Regions from separate parts of the Brevibacillus nigriterrae genome, predicted to be linked through region 2. Evidence: riboswitches for the same ligand, from Rfam matches in the RefSeq annotation. Region 2 holds a riboswitch; each other region holds the start of a gene.
What was found. Region 2 has a riboswitch for S-adenosylmethionine ahead of ACPW7N_RS04985 (2,3-diketo-5-methylthiopentyl-1-phosphate enolase). Riboswitches for the same ligand answer to the same signal wherever they lie in the genome.
Positions count from the first base shown of each region.

Region 1: another riboswitch for S-adenosylmethionine. It lies ahead of ACPW7N_RS12560 (aminotransferase class I/II-fold pyridoxal phosphate-dependent enzyme); the one in region 2 lies ahead of ACPW7N_RS04985 (2,3-diketo-5-methylthiopentyl-1-phosphate enolase).
Region 3: another riboswitch for S-adenosylmethionine. It lies ahead of metH (methionine synthase); the one in region 2 lies ahead of ACPW7N_RS04985 (2,3-diketo-5-methylthiopentyl-1-phosphate enolase).
Region 4: another riboswitch for S-adenosylmethionine. It lies ahead of ACPW7N_RS15595 (sugar ABC transporter substrate-binding protein); the one in region 2 lies ahead of ACPW7N_RS04985 (2,3-diketo-5-methylthiopentyl-1-phosphate enolase).

Region 1 covers NZ_JBNCMT010000015.1:7,848-12,060, forward strand. Annotated here, with positions in the region: gene ACPW7N_RS12555 (methyl-accepting chemotaxis protein) at 1-1,550, shown strand, start outside; SAM riboswitch class I at 1,629-1,741, shown strand; gene ACPW7N_RS12560 (aminotransferase class I/II-fold pyridoxal phosphate-dependent enzyme) at 1,868-3,010, shown strand; gene ACPW7N_RS12565 (aminotransferase class I/II-fold pyridoxal phosphate-dependent enzyme) at 3,027-4,199, shown strand.
Region 2 covers NZ_JBNCMT010000004.1:207,312-211,524, forward strand. Annotated here, with positions in the region: gene mtnK (S-methyl-5-thioribose kinase) at 1-716, opposite strand, end outside; gene ACPW7N_RS04980 (YbgA family protein) at 746-1,360, opposite strand; SAM riboswitch class I at 1,426-1,557, opposite strand; SAM riboswitch class I at 1,728-1,849, shown strand; gene ACPW7N_RS04985 (2,3-diketo-5-methylthiopentyl-1-phosphate enolase) at 1,925-3,136, shown strand; gene ACPW7N_RS04990 (2-hydroxy-3-keto-5-methylthiopentenyl-1-phosphate phosphatase) at 3,136-3,807, shown strand; gene ACPW7N_RS04995 (methylthioribulose 1-phosphate dehydratase) at 3,809-4,213, shown strand, end outside.
Region 3 covers NZ_JBNCMT010000006.1:33,096-37,308, reverse strand. Annotated here, with positions in the region: gene ACPW7N_RS06060 (M6 family metalloprotease domain-containing protein) at 1-1,791, shown strand, start outside; SAM riboswitch class I at 1,880-1,979, shown strand; gene metH (methionine synthase) at 2,112-4,213, shown strand, end outside.
Region 4 covers NZ_JBNCMT010000020.1:46,894-51,106, forward strand. Annotated here, with positions in the region: gene sigK (RNA polymerase sporulation sigma factor SigK) at 1-371, shown strand, start outside; gene ACPW7N_RS15590 (hypothetical protein) at 576-1,235, shown strand; SAM riboswitch class I at 1,386-1,497, shown strand; gene ACPW7N_RS15595 (sugar ABC transporter substrate-binding protein) at 1,576-2,616, shown strand; gene ACPW7N_RS15600 (sugar ABC transporter ATP-binding protein) at 2,691-4,184, shown strand; gene ACPW7N_RS15605 (ABC transporter permease) at 4,186-4,213, shown strand, end outside.

The DNA.
Region 1 (4,213 bases), on a different contig from region 2:
GAGAGATGCTGGCAGGCCCGCTAAAGCCTGACGGCAAGGAAAGGGATTTCCACCAGTCCAGTTTTCGTTATCGGGAGAATGGATATTTGTTTGTCAACAGTATGGATAGTGCGACACCGCTCAAGGTATATGTCCACCCGCGGTTTGATGTAAAAGGAGAACAACCAACCGTCAAGACGCCAGACGGAAAAGATGTCCTGCAAATGATCGCCGAAACGGCTAAAAAGCCATCCGAAAGCGAACGTTTTATCGAGTATCCGTTCTTTTTGCCGGGCCAAAAAAGTGATGATCCGAATGCCAAAATCGGGACAAAAGTGGCTTATGTTCGGCCTTTTGAACCGTGGAACGCTTATGTTGGTGTAGGTTCCTATGAGTTTGAGTTTTATCAATCGATTGAAAATCTCCAATATCTGATTTTCGGGATCGCTGCACTTACGACACTAGTAGGAGCGTTAATTGCCTACTGGTTTGCCCGATCCTACACCAGAATTCTGAAAAATGTCGGTACCGTTATCGAAGAGGTAGGAAAAGGAAATCTGACTACTCATGCAGTGGTGAAAGGGAAGGACGAATTTGCTCACCTTGCCAGTCATTTGAATGCATCCAGCGATAACATGAGATCCATGATTCACGATGTGATTTCAGTGACGGATAACGTATCACATTATGCGGCATATCTGAATGAGGGAGCAGCTCAAACAGGTGTCGCTTCTGAGCAAATTGCCGTAACCATTACAGAGATGGCAGAATCTACTTCCTCGATGAGAGATGACATGAAAACCACGACAGAGGTCATTCGCCGCCTGCAAGCAGAAATTCATGATGTAACTGATTTGTTGAAGGTTGCAACTGATTCGACCAAACGTGCTACGGAGAATGCCTCTGTTGGTCTACAGACAAGCACACAGGTGCAAGGCGAGATGAATCGAGTGAATCAGGTGGTTCTGCATTCTGCTGAGGTTGTCGATGGCTTGAAAGGGCGAATGGACAAAATTAGCGAAATTACCCAGTTGATTACGTCGATTGCCAGTCAAACGAACCTGCTTGCGTTGAATGCTGCCATTGAAGCAGCACGAGCGGGTGAGCATGGACGTGGATTTGCCATTGTTGCTGATGAAGTGCGCAAACTGGCGGAAGCAACCAGTCGAGCAGGGGAGGAAATTATTCAGGTTCTCGGTGAAATTCAAGCCAAGGCCGTGGAAGCTGTCGATGCAATGCAAAACGGAGTCAACAGTGTAAGTGATATCGGAAAACTGGTACAGGTTAGCAGCCAATCATTCTCGGAAATTACCACGCTGGTTAGTTCGATTTCTGATCAAATTACGGAAGTCTATCAGGCATCTACGAATATCCGTCAACAAGGCGAAACCGCTTTGGAGCGGATCAATAACGTGAACACAATCAGCGTAGAGATTGCAGGTGGAATGGAAACGATTGCTTCTTCGGCCGAAGAGCAAACAGCAACACTGGAGGAAACCGTCGCTTCCGTCGCAGAAGTTTCCCGAAACATTAAAGCACTGCATGAAAAAGTACAGTTTTTCAAGGTGTAGGGATTTTTTTCAAAAACAACGTTGACTTTTTGGTGACATTTCGCTACGATGAATTCAACCAAAAAATGAATAGCATTCTTCTTATCAAGAGTGGCGGAGGGACTGGCCCGATGACGCCCGGCAACCAATCAACCTATTCGTAGGGGATACGGTGCCAATTCCTGCAGAGCATAAGCTCTGAGAGATGAGAGGGATTTGCTTGCGGAAACGTGATCAAAGCCTTCTTTCGACAGGAAAGAGGGCTTTTATTTTTGCCCTCACCATTTTGCACAAGATCGGAAAAAAGAGACAGAGTGGATACTTGGAGGGAAATGAACATGCGTATCGAGACAAAATTGGTGCAAGTAGGAGTGGGAAAGGATGAGACGACAGGAGCCATCAGCTTTCCGATTTACGCCTCCACAGCCTATCGACACCCGGCATTAGGAGAGAGCACGGGCTTTGATTACGCCAGAACAGCAAACCCGACCCGTACCGTATTGGAAGCGGCAATTGCTGATCTGGAAGACGGAACAGCAGGATTTGCCTGTGCGTCAGGGATGGCAGCGATTCAAACGATCATGGGACTGTTTTCTCACGGTGATCACATCATTGTTTCGCTCGATCTATACGGTGGGACGTATCGGTTATTTGAGCAGATTTATTCACGCTATGGACTTTCTTTCAGCTATGTGGACCTGCGCTATGCAGACGAGGTAGCATCTCATATCACAACCAACACCAAGGCGATTCTGATCGAGACACCGACCAATCCGCTCATGCAAATCACAGATATTCGGAAGATTGCGGAAATTGCCAAGGCTCACCAGTTGCTCACGATTGTAGACAACACATTTATGACACCGTTTTACCAACGTCCACTACAATTGGGAGCGGACATCGTCTTCCACAGTGCGACCAAATATCTGGCAGGTCATAACGACGTACTCGCTGGTCTGATCGTGACCAAAGGTGATGAGCTGTCGGAAAAGTTACGGTTTTTACACAACTCCATCGGGGCAGTGCTAGGACCTCAAGATAGCTGGTTGTTAATTCGAGGGTTAAAGACACTGGCACTTCGGATGGAACGCCATCAGGAGAACGCCTTCAAGGTTGCTCAATTTCTCCAATCGCATTCGCTGGTAACGGATGTTTTCTATCCTGGTCTAACCGAACATGAAGGGCATGAGGTTCAAAGGGAGCAGGCAAACGGATTTAGCGGAATGGTTTCATTTCGGATCCAGGATGCCGCTCATGTCGGAACATTTTTACGAAGGCTGCAAGTGATCTCTTTTGCAGAAAGCCTCGGTGGCGTGGAGTCACTTTGTACGTATCCAGCAACACAAACGCATGCGGATATTCCCGTGGAAATCAGAGAGCGTGTAGGAGTATGTAATCGTCTGCTGCGTCTCTCCATCGGGATTGAACATGCAGATGATTTGATTTCAGATCTGGCGCAAGCGCTTGATTCATGTCGATAGATGGGGGATGAGGAAAATGAAGTTTGCTACACAACTTTTGCATGGGACTTGTGGAATTGATACGGTGACTGGTGCTTCCAGTGTTCCTATTTACCAGGCTTCTACTTTTCATCAATTTGATTTGGATCAGCCGGGTACCTTTGATTATGCAAGGTCAGGCAACCCTACCAGGCAAGCGCTTGAAGAGACAATCGCTGAGTTAGAAGGCGGGAAGAGAGGATTTGCCTTTGCATCCGGGATGGCGGCGATCTCCAGTGTATTCCTGCTTTTCTCGGCTGGTGACCATCTGATTGTTTCGGAAGATGTATACGGTGGAACGTATCGAATTTTAACAAGTGTATTTTCCCGCTTGGGTGTGGAGGCAACCTTCGTTGACACAACTGACCCTGAACGAGTGCGGGCAGCGATTCAACCAAAGACCAAAGGCATTTATCTGGAAACGCCTTCGAACCCGACCTTGAAAGTAACGGATATAGAAGCGATCTGTCGTATCGCAAAAGAGCATGGGCTGACAACCATTGTAGACAACACGTTCCTTACCCCCTATTACCAACGTCCACTTATGCTCGGAGCAGATATCGTGATTCACAGTGCAACCAAATTTATCGCTGGCCATAGTGATGTTGTCGCAGGCTTGGTAGTGACCAAGGATGCTGAACTGGGTGCTCAATTGTACACCATCCAAAACGGCTTTGGGGCAATTCTAGGTGTCCAGGATTGCTGGTTGGTCATGAGAGGCTTGAAAACATTGAAAGTTCGCCTCGATGTCAGCACGGCCAGCGCAGATCGCCTCGCTACGTGGCTAGAGTCACATCCCTATGTTGAGTGTGTCTACTATACGGGGTTGGTTGATCACCCAGGTCATCAGCTTCAAGCTCGTCAGGCGTCTGGACACGGTGCGGTGCTCTCATTTGATCTGGGATGCAAGGAACGGGTGAAGCGGTTCCTTGATGCCGTGAAGTTGCCGCTTGTGGCGGTTAGTCTGGGAGCGGTGGAAAGCATTCTATCGTATCCGGCGATGATGTCTCATGCCTCCATGCCTGCACAAGAAAGAAACAAAAGAGGGATTACGGATGGGCTGATCCGTCTTTCAGTTGGTTTGGAAGATGTGCATGATCTTGCTGCCGACCTCGATCAGGCGCTTGTCGCTTCTGCTGTGCCTGTTGGATTGCAACGCCTGAGTGTCTAATAGAATACGGTTAG
Region 2 (4,213 bases):
GTCGGGGTGACGAAAATGCTACCCGTGTGCAGGTCGCCATGAAGCAGTGCCTCTGCTCTCGTGAGGAAGCCAAACTTCAGCTTCGCAATTTCCCGTTTCAGCGGTACGTTTGCCCAAATCGCCTCAACGTCTTTGCGAATCAAAGGGTTAAAGATATTGGTTTCGGCATTTTCATAGGGATCAGTAAACACCAAATCTTCGGTAATTTTGCAAAGCTCTGGATTCACGAATGTTGCGACTAATGATTTTTTTTCATACGGATGCACACCCAAATCCGATGTGAAAAAGAGAGTTTCAGCCAGGAATCGACCGATATGCTTGGCAAACAGCGGATATTGTTCCCCTTGGATCAATCCTTTGCGCATGATCGTGTGGTCACTCAAGTCTTCCATCACGGTAAGGGCAAGCTCTTGATCAAAATGATAAACCTGTGGAACCAGATCAGGAACCAGCTTGTTTTGAATAGCAAGTGCCGAGCTTTCGATCCGTGCACGATCAAGTGTCAAAGGCCACGACTCACCAACTACTCGTGCGTACGGCAATGCTTGCTTGACAATGACACTTTTGCCAGTTGCTTCTTCACGAATATGAAAAACCAGATTCAGGTTCCCATCGCCTATCTCATAGCTTGATAATTGCGAATCTTGCGTAAATAAACTAGGTAAACCACGAACATAATCAACGGCTTCCTGTTCAGTTAACGGACGGTATGTCATCGCTTTTCCTCCTCATTCCTGCCTTGTAATCAGCCTAAAAGAGCCATTTGCTTTTCATACATGTCAAGCGGATTGGTCAACTCGTTCAACTGTGCCATCAAGCGGTAATCCACTAATTTGTGCACTTTGCAATCGGCTATATCATCTGCTATTTCTTCTCGGGTCAATACTTCCCAGTTTCCTTCTCTGCGCTTGACGAACAAATCTTTTCCACGATACGAAATCCAGACGTGACTGGTTGGACAGGCAGGCGAAAAGAGCCGTGACCGTTTGAGTGTATCGTCTCCCCTTTCCATCGCTAGAAGAAACAACACCCGCCACGCATTCTCCACGTCGGTAGACAGCAGAAGCTGCCACGAGCCGTTTTCCACAGGACTTACCTTGCCACGCAGGTGACCGAAAGCATGATTCAATGCATTTCGTGCATTCCCTTCGTCGATAAGATCAACCTCGCATTCCTGTAATTTGTCACATAACCAGTCCGCAAATTGAGTCCAATCCCGATTTCCCGTTTCTTTCGCACGTTGATTCTGTTCCTTGAATGCTTGCACAATATCCTGATAGGTAGAATACGAGTGAAGCATGATTAAATATTTGTACTCCGACCAAACTTGCTCACACCAATTTTTTGATAATGTCACCATGAAAAAAGACCTCTTTTCCAAAGAAAAGAGGTCCTGTGCATACGTTGTCATAACGTCGTCGTTCCCCCTTATCTTCCAGAATTATTTCTTCTGCAGGAATTAGCACCGTGCACTTTTCTTGCTCGATAACAGATGCAAGAAATGTGTCGGTTGCTGGGTATCATCGGGCCAGTCCCTCCACCGTCTCTGGATAAGGAAATCCATATTTAGACTATTCAATTTGCAATTACGATGAATCATACACACGGTACAAGCCAGTTGTCAACAACTTTTTGCAAATTAAAAATGAAGTTGACGTTTGTGAAAAATCGTCTTATGATTTGAGTACTGTGTTTGTAGTTGCTCAATTCCATATATTCAGACATTACTCTTATTGTGAGAAGGCGGAGGGACTGGCCCGATGATGCCCGGCAACCGGCGTACGAAACAGGTACGAAACGGTGCTAAATCCTGCAAAAACCTGATTTTGAGGTTTTTGAGAGATGAGAGGAGAAGCGAACAATCGTAAGCCCGCCTCCTTCTCGATGAAGGAGGCTTTTTATTTTCTACAAAGGAGGCTTATCCGTGGGCAGTGATTCTATTCTTGTAACCTACGTAACGCAAGCAAAAGATTTAGATAAAAAAGCTGCTGCGATTGCTGTCGGCATGACTGTTGGTTCATGGACCGATCTTCCCCTCGCCAAGCAGGAAGCACTTCGTCCCTATCTTGGAGAAGTTCATGCTGTTCAACCGCTGGAAGAGTTGGACAATGGCGAGATCCGGGGGACAGTTACCATCAGCTATCCAACAATCAACTTTACACGTGATATCCCTTCCCTTTTGACGGGTGTATTCGGCAAGCTGTCTATGGATGGCAAAATCAAATTAGTCGATATACAATTGCCCGATTCATTTGTTGCTGGCTTTCCAGGACCGAAATACGGCATCGACGGCGTGAGGGAGATACTTGGTGTACATGACCGACCACTGTGTATGAGCATATTTAAATCGTGTCTGGGTCTGCCCTTCGATGAACTGAAGACACAATTCCGTGCCCAGGCACTGGGAGGACTCGATTTGGTCAAGGACGACGAGATCTTCTTTGCTGACGATCAGGCGCCGTTTCTTGAGCGAATCCGTGCTTTCCGTCAAATAGCCGAGGAAGTACAGCAAGAAACAGGCAAACCCGTGCTTTATGCAGCAAATCTCACGGGCCCTTCCCATGAATTGCTAGATAATGCGAAGCGTGCGATCGATAACGGAGCCCAATGCTTGCTGTTTAACGTACTCAGCTTTGGATTCGACACCCTGCATCGGCTCGCAGCCGATCCCGATATCACCGTCCCGCTGATGGCCCATCCAGCACTGGCTGGTGCGCTGTACCCTTCACCTGACTACGGCATCCGGACGTCCCTATTATTGGGTAAACTGATGCGGCTTGCAGGTGCGGATCTAGTTCTGTTCCCTTCTCCTTATGGAAATGTCGCATTGGATAAACAAGAAGCACTTCAGCTTGCAGCTAATTTAACCGTAAATGACAGTCAGTTGAAACGCTCTTTCCCTGTTCCGTCAGCAGGGATTCATCCGGGGTTAGTACCTCAACTTTACGCAGATTTCGGACTGGATCAGGTGGTGAACGCAGGTGGCGGCATCCACGGCCATCCTGGTGGAGCAACAATCGGAGCTAGAGCATTCATAACAGCAATTGAAGCAGTCGTTAGTGGAATTCCATTAGCCGAAGCGGCAACGAACAGTGAGGCTTTGGCGATTGCTTTAGATAAGTGGGGGCAAAAGTAATGCAAAAACAAGTCGTTCTCTTTTGTGACTTCGATGGCACAATCACGGAAAAAGACAATATCATTGCCATCATGCGAGAATTTGCTCTACCTGGCTGGGAAGAGTTGACCGATCAAATTCTGGGCCAGCAGATCTCGATTCGGGAAGGTGTGGGCAAACTGTTTGCCACTATTCCCTCTCATCGTAAACAAGATATTGTTGATTTCCTATTACGAGAAGCAAGGATTCGAGCAGGGTTTGCTGAATTTATCCAATACTGCAAAAAACAGGATATCACTCTCTTGATTACAAGCGGCGGCATTGATTTCTTCGTCTATCCCATGCTCGCTCCTTATGGCTTGGATGAGCATATCTATTGCAACGGCAGCGATTTCTCTCAAGACACGATCACGATTACCTGGCCTCATGCATGCGATGAACACTGCACAACGGATTGCGGTATGTGCAAGACAGCAATTATCAGACAATACGATCCATCCACCCATTACCGAATCGTGATTGGTGACAGCATTACGGATTTGGCAGGAGCCAAGATCGCCGACTTTGTCATAGCCCGATCTCTGCTGGAAACCAAATGTAACGAACTGCAGTTGCCCTATCGCCCATTCTCAACCTTCTTTGATGTGATTGACGCCTTGGAGCAGATAACGAACGGACAGGAGGTGCGCTAGCATGAGCGATTTGGAGCAACTGCGAGCCGACGCTTATCTGAGGCTGGATGAGGCCAAAATGACCTTTGCCAGACGTGATTGGTTCCCCGGCACAAGCGGCAATCTGTCGATTAAATTGACAAGTGACCCGCTACTCTTTGCAGTAACTGCCAGCGGCAAAGACAAAACAAAATGCACACCTGAAGATTACTTGCTGGTAAATGAATCGGCCCAACCAGTAGAAGAGACCACCTTGCGACCATCGGCGGAAACCTTGATTCATGCAGCCGTTTATCGGCACATCCCAACCGCTGGAGCATGCTTTCACGTCCATACGATCAGCAATAACGTGATCTCGGAGCTTTACTTTGGGCAGCGGGCATTCACAATCAAGGGGCAAGAATTGATCAAAGGGCTCGGTATCTGG
Region 3 (4,213 bases), on a different contig from region 2:
CGTCTTCCCTATCCACATCCAAACACGGGTGGTGATCTAGGCGTAAAGAATGAAATGATTGTAAGGGATGCCTTGCAAGCTGCCGATCAATACATCGATTTCAAAACATTTGATACTGACAAAAACGGTTTTATTTCCGCAAAGGAACTGCATGTGATGACGATTGTTGCAGGTTACGAAGCGGCTTACGATCCATCGAACACCCCGAATACGTGGGGACACAAGGGCAGTCTGAGCAAACCAGTCACTCTCGACAGCGTAACGCTTGGAAATGGAGATTATGATGGCGGCTACACCCAGTTTGGTGAAGTGCAAGGAGATAAAATGTATCAGGATGACCATATGGCAACCATCGGGATTATTGCCCATGAGTTAGGGCATGATCTGGGCTTGCCTGACTTGTATGATGGAGACGGCTCTTCATCTGGGCTTGGTATCCACAGTTTGATGGCATCAGGATCATGGGCGTATCTCACCGGTTATTCGGGTAGCATGCCAACCCATTTTGATCCGTGGTCCAAAATGATGCTGGGATTCGTTGAACCTGCTATCGCAACCTCAAGCGGTGAGTACACCCTTTTCTCAATTGGGACAAACAACTACAATATGATAAAAGTTCCTACCTCAGATCCTGACCAATACTTTTTAGTGGAAAACAGACAATTTGAAGGATATGATAGCAGTTTGCAAGATTATGTCAGCACCGGTGGAGTAGCGATTTGGCATATTGATGAAAATGTGCTTCGCAAGACTTGGTACTATAATAAAGTCAATAACGATGAAAAACATAAAGGTGTCGATCTGGAAGAGGCAAATGAATCGATTCTCGGATATAGTCAATTAGACAAAAGAGTGTATGGTGTCTTATACGATCATTATTTCAACTCAAGATTTCCAATATTCAGCCCTGCGACAAGACCAAGTAGTGACTTGTACAATAACACCAAAACCAATATTGCCATTAGTACCACAAATACAAGTGCCAGCAGAATGCAGGTTAAACTGGATCTGCCCAATTTGATGGAAGGTTTGGAGCTTTCACAGAATACCTTGACATTGCAGGTGGGAGAGACACAAACCGTTCAAGCTTTTGCAACTTACTCGGACAAAACGAAGGAAGATGTGACAAGTCAGGCGACATGGAGCAAAAATAGTAACCTGATTGACTTGAACAAAGGAACGATTACTGCCAAAAAACCGGGCAATGTTACAGTCAGCGTCTCCTATATGGGGAAAACTGTTACATTACCCGTTACGGTAAAAGCTCAAATAAAGACAGTGAGTAAAATTGAGCTCGACAAGAAGAGTGCCACGCTCAAAGGGAACGAAACGGTTTCCTTACAGGTAACTGCAACCTACAGCGACAAGACGACAGAGAATGTAACGGAGCAGGTTACATGGACAGTGAAAAACAGCAAAATTGCCAGTGTAGATAAAGGAGTTGTCACGGCTCTTGCACCAGGAACCACAACGATTACTGCCACGCTAGGAACGAAAAAAGCGATATTTACATTGAAGGTGGCAGACTCGAAAAAGCTTGTCAAGTTGCAGGCTGATCAAACCAGAGTCTCGTTAAAAATAGAAGAGCAGAAGCAAATCCTGGTTACTGCAACTTATGAAGATGGCTCCACTGCCGATGTCACTGACACAATTACTTGGACAACGTCCAACTCCCAAGTAGCTTCGGTAGAAAATGGTCTGATCGTAGCAAAAGCAAAAGGAACGACCACTATAACAGGAAAAAGTGGAACCAAGTTCGTGAGAGTGCAAGTAACGGTGACAAATGGGTGAAAGCCCACAAAAAAGCAGATTGCTTGTTGACGAATGTTCCAAATGAGTGGTAAGATACACAACAAATTCATATGTTTCCAAATGATTTCTCTTATCAAGAGAGGTGGAGGGACTGGCCCTTTGAAGCCTCGGCAACCTGTTTAGCAGGTGCCAATTCCAGCAGAGCGATTTGCTTTGAAAGATAAGAGAGGATGTCCGTTGATCTTACATGACACAAATCCTCTTCTTATGACTTTCAAGAAGGGGATTTTTCTTTTTTCTGGTTACAATTTCAGAAAACAGGGTTACCTGAGAGACTCGATAGAAAGTAGGTAAGATGAATGGCAAAACCAACCTTTACGGAACAACTTTCTCGCAAAATACTAATTCTCGATGGTGCAATGGGTACGATGCTTCAGCAAGCGAACCTGACAGAAGCGGATTTTGGCGGAGAAGAGCTGGAAGGCTGTAATGAGATTCTCAATCTGACTCGACCGGATGTCATTCGTTCCATCCATGAGAAGTATCTTGTGGCAGGTGCTGACATTATCGAGACCAATACGTTTGGAGCGACGAATGTGGTATTGGCTGAGTATGGTCAAGAGGCAAAGGATATTGAGTTAAATATCGCTGCAGCCAAGCTGGCCAAAGAAGCGGCAGATGCTTTCTCCACGGAGGAATGGCCCCGGTATGTAGCAGGCTCGATGGGTCCAACGACCAAAATGCTTTCACTAACTGGCGGCATTACCTTCGAGGAACTGGTAGAAGCATACTATCGCCAGACCAAGGGACTCATTTTGGGTGGAGCAGATGTATTGCTGTTAGAAACAGCTCAAGACACTTTGAATGTCAAAGCAGGTGGGATTGGTATTCGCAAGGCATTTGAAGAGCTCCAGGTTGAGCTTCCTGTCATGATCTCCGGCACGATTGAGCCGATGGGTACTACGTTGGCTGGTCAGAATATTGAGGCATTTTATATTTCTATTGAGCATCTCAAACCAGTTTCTGTCGGGTTGAACTGTGCAACAGGGCCAGAGTTTATGCGTGATCACATCCGTACGCTTTCCGATTTGGCCAACTGTCAGATCAGTTGCTATCCCAACGCAGGTCTGCCTGATGAGAATGGTCATTATCATGAGTCACCGCAAGCACTGGCAGCCAAACTCGCTGGATTTGCTGAGCAAGGGTGGTTGAATATTGCTGGGGGCTGTTGTGGTACGACACCTGAGCACGTTCAGGCAATGGCAGAGACTTTGAAAAACTACAAGCCACGTCAGGTGGAGCAAAAACAAATCAGTGCAGTTTCAGGGATTGATCCGGTCTATATTGAAGAGGACAACCGCCCCCTCCTGATTGGGGAGAGAACGAATGTCATCGGTTCGAAGAAATTTCGTGATTTGATTACCAGCGTCCAATATGAGGAAGCCTCTGATATTGCTCGTGCGCAGGTACGAAAAGGAGCGCAGGTGATCGATATTTGTCTTGCTGATCCAGACCGGGACGAGTACAACGACATGAAGCAGTTCTTGCAATATGTTTCGAAAAAGGTCAAAGCACCTTTGATGATCGACTCCACCGATCCGAAAGTTATGGAACTTGGATTAACCTATTCGCAAGGAAAAGCAATCCTGAACTCGATCAATCTGGAAGACGGTTTGGAACGATTCGAGCAGGTTGTTCCGTTGATTCATCAATACGGTGCGGCAGTAGTTGTGGGGACGATCGATGAAGAAGGAATGGCAGTTACTCGTGAACGCAAATTGGAAGTAGCCAAGCGATCCTTCGACTTGCTGGTGAATCAGTTTGGGGTGAAGCCACAAGATATTATTTTTGACCCACTGGTTTTCCCGGTAGGTACTGGTGATGAACAGTATATTGGATCAGCCCGAGAGACTGTAGAGGGTATCCGCCTGATCAAAGAAGCATTTCCAGCATGCAAAACAACCTTAGGTATATCCAATATCTCATTCGGGTTGCCAGCAGCAGGTCGTGAAGTGCTGAATTCGGTATTTTTGTACCATACGACTGTGGCTGGACTGGATTATGCCATCGTTAACTCGGAGAAATTGGAGCGGTATGCTTCGATCTCCGAGGACGAAAAAAAGCTTGCTGAAGCGCTGTTATTCGAAACAAATGATCAGACATTAGCTGAGTTCACTGAATTTTATCGCCAAAAGAAGGTTGTAGAGAAAAAAGAAGTCTCTACCCTTACGCTAGAAGAACGATTGGCTCAGTATGTCATCGATGGCTCGAAAGACGGATTAACGCAGGATTTGGAAGAAGCTCGCAAAAAGTATACTCCCTTGGAAATCATCAACGGTCCGCTGATGGCAGGTATGGAAGAGGTAGGGAGACTGTTCAACGGGAATCAATTGATTGTTGCAGAAGTTTTGCAGAGTGCTGAAGTCATGAAAGCGGCTGTCGCTTATCTGGAGCCGTTCAT
Region 4 (4,213 bases), on a different contig from region 2:
ACCTAAGAAGCTTGAAAAAAACACGTAAGGACGTATCCCTGCACGATCCAATCGGGACTGACAAAGAGGGCAATGAAATTACGCTAATCGATGTCCTTGGCACCGAAAACGACGAAGTGGTAGATGCCGTACAGTTAAAACTGGAATCCAGCAAAATTTATCAGCATATCCACATCCTTGATGACCGTGAAAAAGAAGTCATTATCGGGCGGTTCGGGCTGGATAAAGACAAGGAGAAGACTCAACGTGAGATTGCCAGAGAGCTCGGGATCTCCCGTTCATATGTGTCTCGCATCGAAAAGCGAGCCTTAATGAAGCTGTTCCACGAGTTTTATCGGTCGAAGCAGCAGGCTCAGGGACAGGGGAAATAGGGAATTACAAGGTTGTATACAAAGAAAACTGATAAAAGCTGGCCCATTGCAGATGTATACTGCTTTTGGTCAGCTTTTGATTGAGCGAAATGGCTTTGACATGTTTTTATTTTTGTGGTTTGAACCACTGAATTTTACACTTTTTGACAGTAGTATATGTTTCATCGGATCACAAATTATTACGCAGAAATGAGGTATTACCCAATGAACAAAGCATTATCTCGGATTTTTTCTTTTGCAGTCATTTCAGCAGTTTTATCTACTTCAAGTGTGGTAAGTGCTGAAGAACTGCAACCCAAAGACGCCGCTCCAGTATCGAGCAATATTAAGTTAGAAACCGCAGGAGCCTTTACTTCCCTGCAAATCGGCGACTCCGTTCGTGTTTTCAGTGATAGTCAACAACTATTCCAAACAAAAGGCCCGCAACAAGCAGGTTCCATAAAAGACTTATTCGTCCTCCCTTATGGACCTGCACAGGTACCATTTATCTTGGTCAAAAATGATAAAAATGGATTGATGGTTTTTAGTGATTTATGGCCGGAATTCTCCAAAGGAAAGGAAAAAGACATAGAAGAAGCATACGACAGCGGACGAGTGTTTTATACACCTCAAGCCAAAATTGTAAGCAAGACGGCTCACCATTATGCAGAGCAAACAGGCAACGAAGCAGTAGCTTTTATAGCCAATGATTTTAAAGATTTGAAAAAAGGTTACCACGAAGCAATCCGTGTAAAAGGAAAACTAAGAGGATTAATTATCTATGATTGCTGTCCATATCTGGTAGTAGAAAATGAAAAAAATGAGTTAATCGTATACCATGCCGGTGAAAAAGGTGCTGAGCAAGCAGGCACCATTGATCTATAACAAGCAACGGTCGTCTCATCTGTACTAGATGGGGCGGCTTTTTTGTTTTAACCCTCGAATGACTGTTGACAAAAGTCACAGGTGATTGTATTATCCAATCTATACAAACCCGATCGACTAACTTGGGTTTAATCGACAATAAGTAGATTACTCTTATCAAGAGCAGGCTGAGGGACTGGCCCGATGACGCCCGGCAACCTAACATTCTACAGGAATGTTAAGGTGCTAACTCCAGCAGGTACATGTACCTGGGAGATAAGAGGCGAGACCTGGTTCGAAGCCTCTTTCTCCAAGAAAGAGGCTTTTTTATTTTTCAAAATCAGTAAGGGGGAAACGATTCATGTACAGTCAAACAACAAAACGAATTCATTGGGCTTTTTCATTACTTCTTGCAGTTGCATTGTTTGTAACAGGGTGCGGCACAGCTAACAAAGAGTCGAAAGGTTCGGAAGATGCTGACAATGGGTCGAAAAAAAGGATTGCGCTGGTGATGCAGTTCAATATCGGAACCTTCTCTTCTCAATACATTGCCGGAGTAAAAGAAGAGGTAGAGAAACAGGGCGCAGAAGTAACGGTGTTCAACTCGGAAGGAGACTTGGGAAAAATGTCCTCCAATTTGGACGCCGCCATCAACCAGCACTTTGACGGTATCCTGATTGACCACGGTACTCCAGAAGCATTGGAGCAGGGTGTAAGGAAAGCGGTAGAGCGTAAAATCCCTGTTGTGGCATTTGACGCAAACCTGAACGTTCCGGGAGTGACGGTCCTTCAACAAGGCGACCAGAAAATGGCTGAATTGACGTTGGAAAAATTGGCGCAAGATGCTGGCGGTAAAGGGAATATCGTGAAGGTTTGGGTAGCGGGCTTCGCTCCAATGGAACGCCGTCAGGAAGCCTACAAAGCGTTTCAAGGAAAATACCCGGAGATAAAAGAAATAGCGGCATTTGGTTCCGCTACCCCGAATACAGCGCTTGATACACAAACACAAATGGAAGCCATCCTCAAAAAATATCCAAACAAAGGTGATATTACTGCTGTTTGGGCAGCATGGGATGAATTTGCGAAAGGTGCTACAAGAGCAATCCAGCAAGCGGGACGGACGGAGATCAAAGTGTATGGCATTGACTTGAGCGATGAGGATTTGCAATTGATCCAGGACCCGAATTCTCCGTGGGTTGTGTCTGCTGCCGTTGATCCAACAGATATTGGACGCGTGCAAGTTCGTTACTTGTTTAAGAAAGTAAAGGGTGAAACGGTTGAGCAAAACGTGGTCCTTGATCCCGTTCTTGTCACTCGTGAGGCACTTCCGAAAGAACCAGTGAAAACAACCGACCTGGCGAAATACGTACAAGGTTGGGGAGCCAGTCAATTAGGAAAATAAGAAATGGAACGAGTTCCCGACCGGAGGTAATCCGGCGGGAACCTTTTACTACCAGAAGAAAATGAGGGATTTGTGTGGCTACCTTGCAGATGAGACGAATAAACAAGCGGTTTTCTGGCGTCTCGGCGCTGCGATCCGTTGATTTTGAGGTGAAACAAGGAGAGGTACATTCTCTTTTGGGAGCCAATGGGGCTGGCAAAAGCACACTCATGAAAATCTTGATGGGAGCTTACCAAGCCGATGAAGGTGAAATTCTGATGGATGGTCAGGTCCTTCAGATTGATTCTCCTATTGACGCTAAACGCAGTGGAATCTCAATCGTCTATCAAGAAGTGGATATGGCCTTGATTCCGTATTTGAGCGTTGCCGAAAACATCTTGGTGGATCAATTCGTGCAAGCCACCAAACGAGGCCCAATCAAATGGTCGAAGCTTTATCAAGAGGCAGAAGAAATCCTGGAGCGTTTGGATTTTTCTCTATCTGTCCGCAAAAAGGCGGAAGAATGCAGCTTGTCAGAGAAACAACTGATTCTGATTGCCCGTTCCATTGCTCAGGAGGCGAAATACATCATATTCGACGAACCGACAGCCCCCCTCTCGTCCACGGAATCCGAACGGCTATTTGAATTAATTGCTCAGCTAAAACAAAACGGAGTGGGTATCATTTATATCTCCCACCGATTGCCCGAGGTGTTTCGTATCAGCGACCGGATCTCCGTCATGCGTGATGGGCAACGCATCAGTACGAAGGAAGCGGGAGATACGACGATGGATGCCGTGATACATGACATGCTGGGCCATTCTCTCATGGAAGAGTTTCCAGAGCGAGGCCCCTCTGTGGGTGAACTGCTTTTTGAAGCCAGAGGTATCACGTTGGATAGAAAAGTGCGTGATGTCAACTTGCAGATACATGCTGGTGAAGTGGTCGCCATCGTCGGATTAGTAGGTGCAGGAAAGACAGAGTTGGCACGAATCCTGTTTGCTGCAGATCCACTTGATAAAGGGGAGTTCTATCTTCGTGGTCAACAAATCAAGGTTTCGACTCCACGAGAAGCTGTCCAGCAGGGGATCGTACTGATACCCGAAGAACGTCGCAAAGAAGGTTTATTAGTAGAAGAAACGGTCAAACACAACCTTTCCATCTCAACCTTGAAGAAATGGACGACACTTTCCTTTATCAAACAGGGATCGGAAACCACCATGGCCAAAGGGTTAGTTGAGAAGCTGGGAATCAAGACAGCGGGAATTGAGCAGCAGGTTAGTTTCTTAAGTGGCGGCAACCAGCAGAAGGTCGTGATTGGCAAATGGCTGTATACGGATTCCGAGCTTTATTTGTTCGATGAGCCGACCAAAGGAGTAGACATCGGGGCGAAACGAGAGATTTACTCCCTGGTTGGTGAACTGGCAGCCCAACAGAAGGGAGTTCTTTATTTTACTTGCGAATTTCAGGAAGCTTTAGGGATCGCTGACCGAATTCTGGTTATGTATGACGGAGCCATCGTCAAGGAAATCAGCCAGGAAGAGTGGGACCCGGGATCCATCATGTACTATGCAAGCGGGGGTCGATAACATGCAGATACAAGCAAAAGAGCAACTCA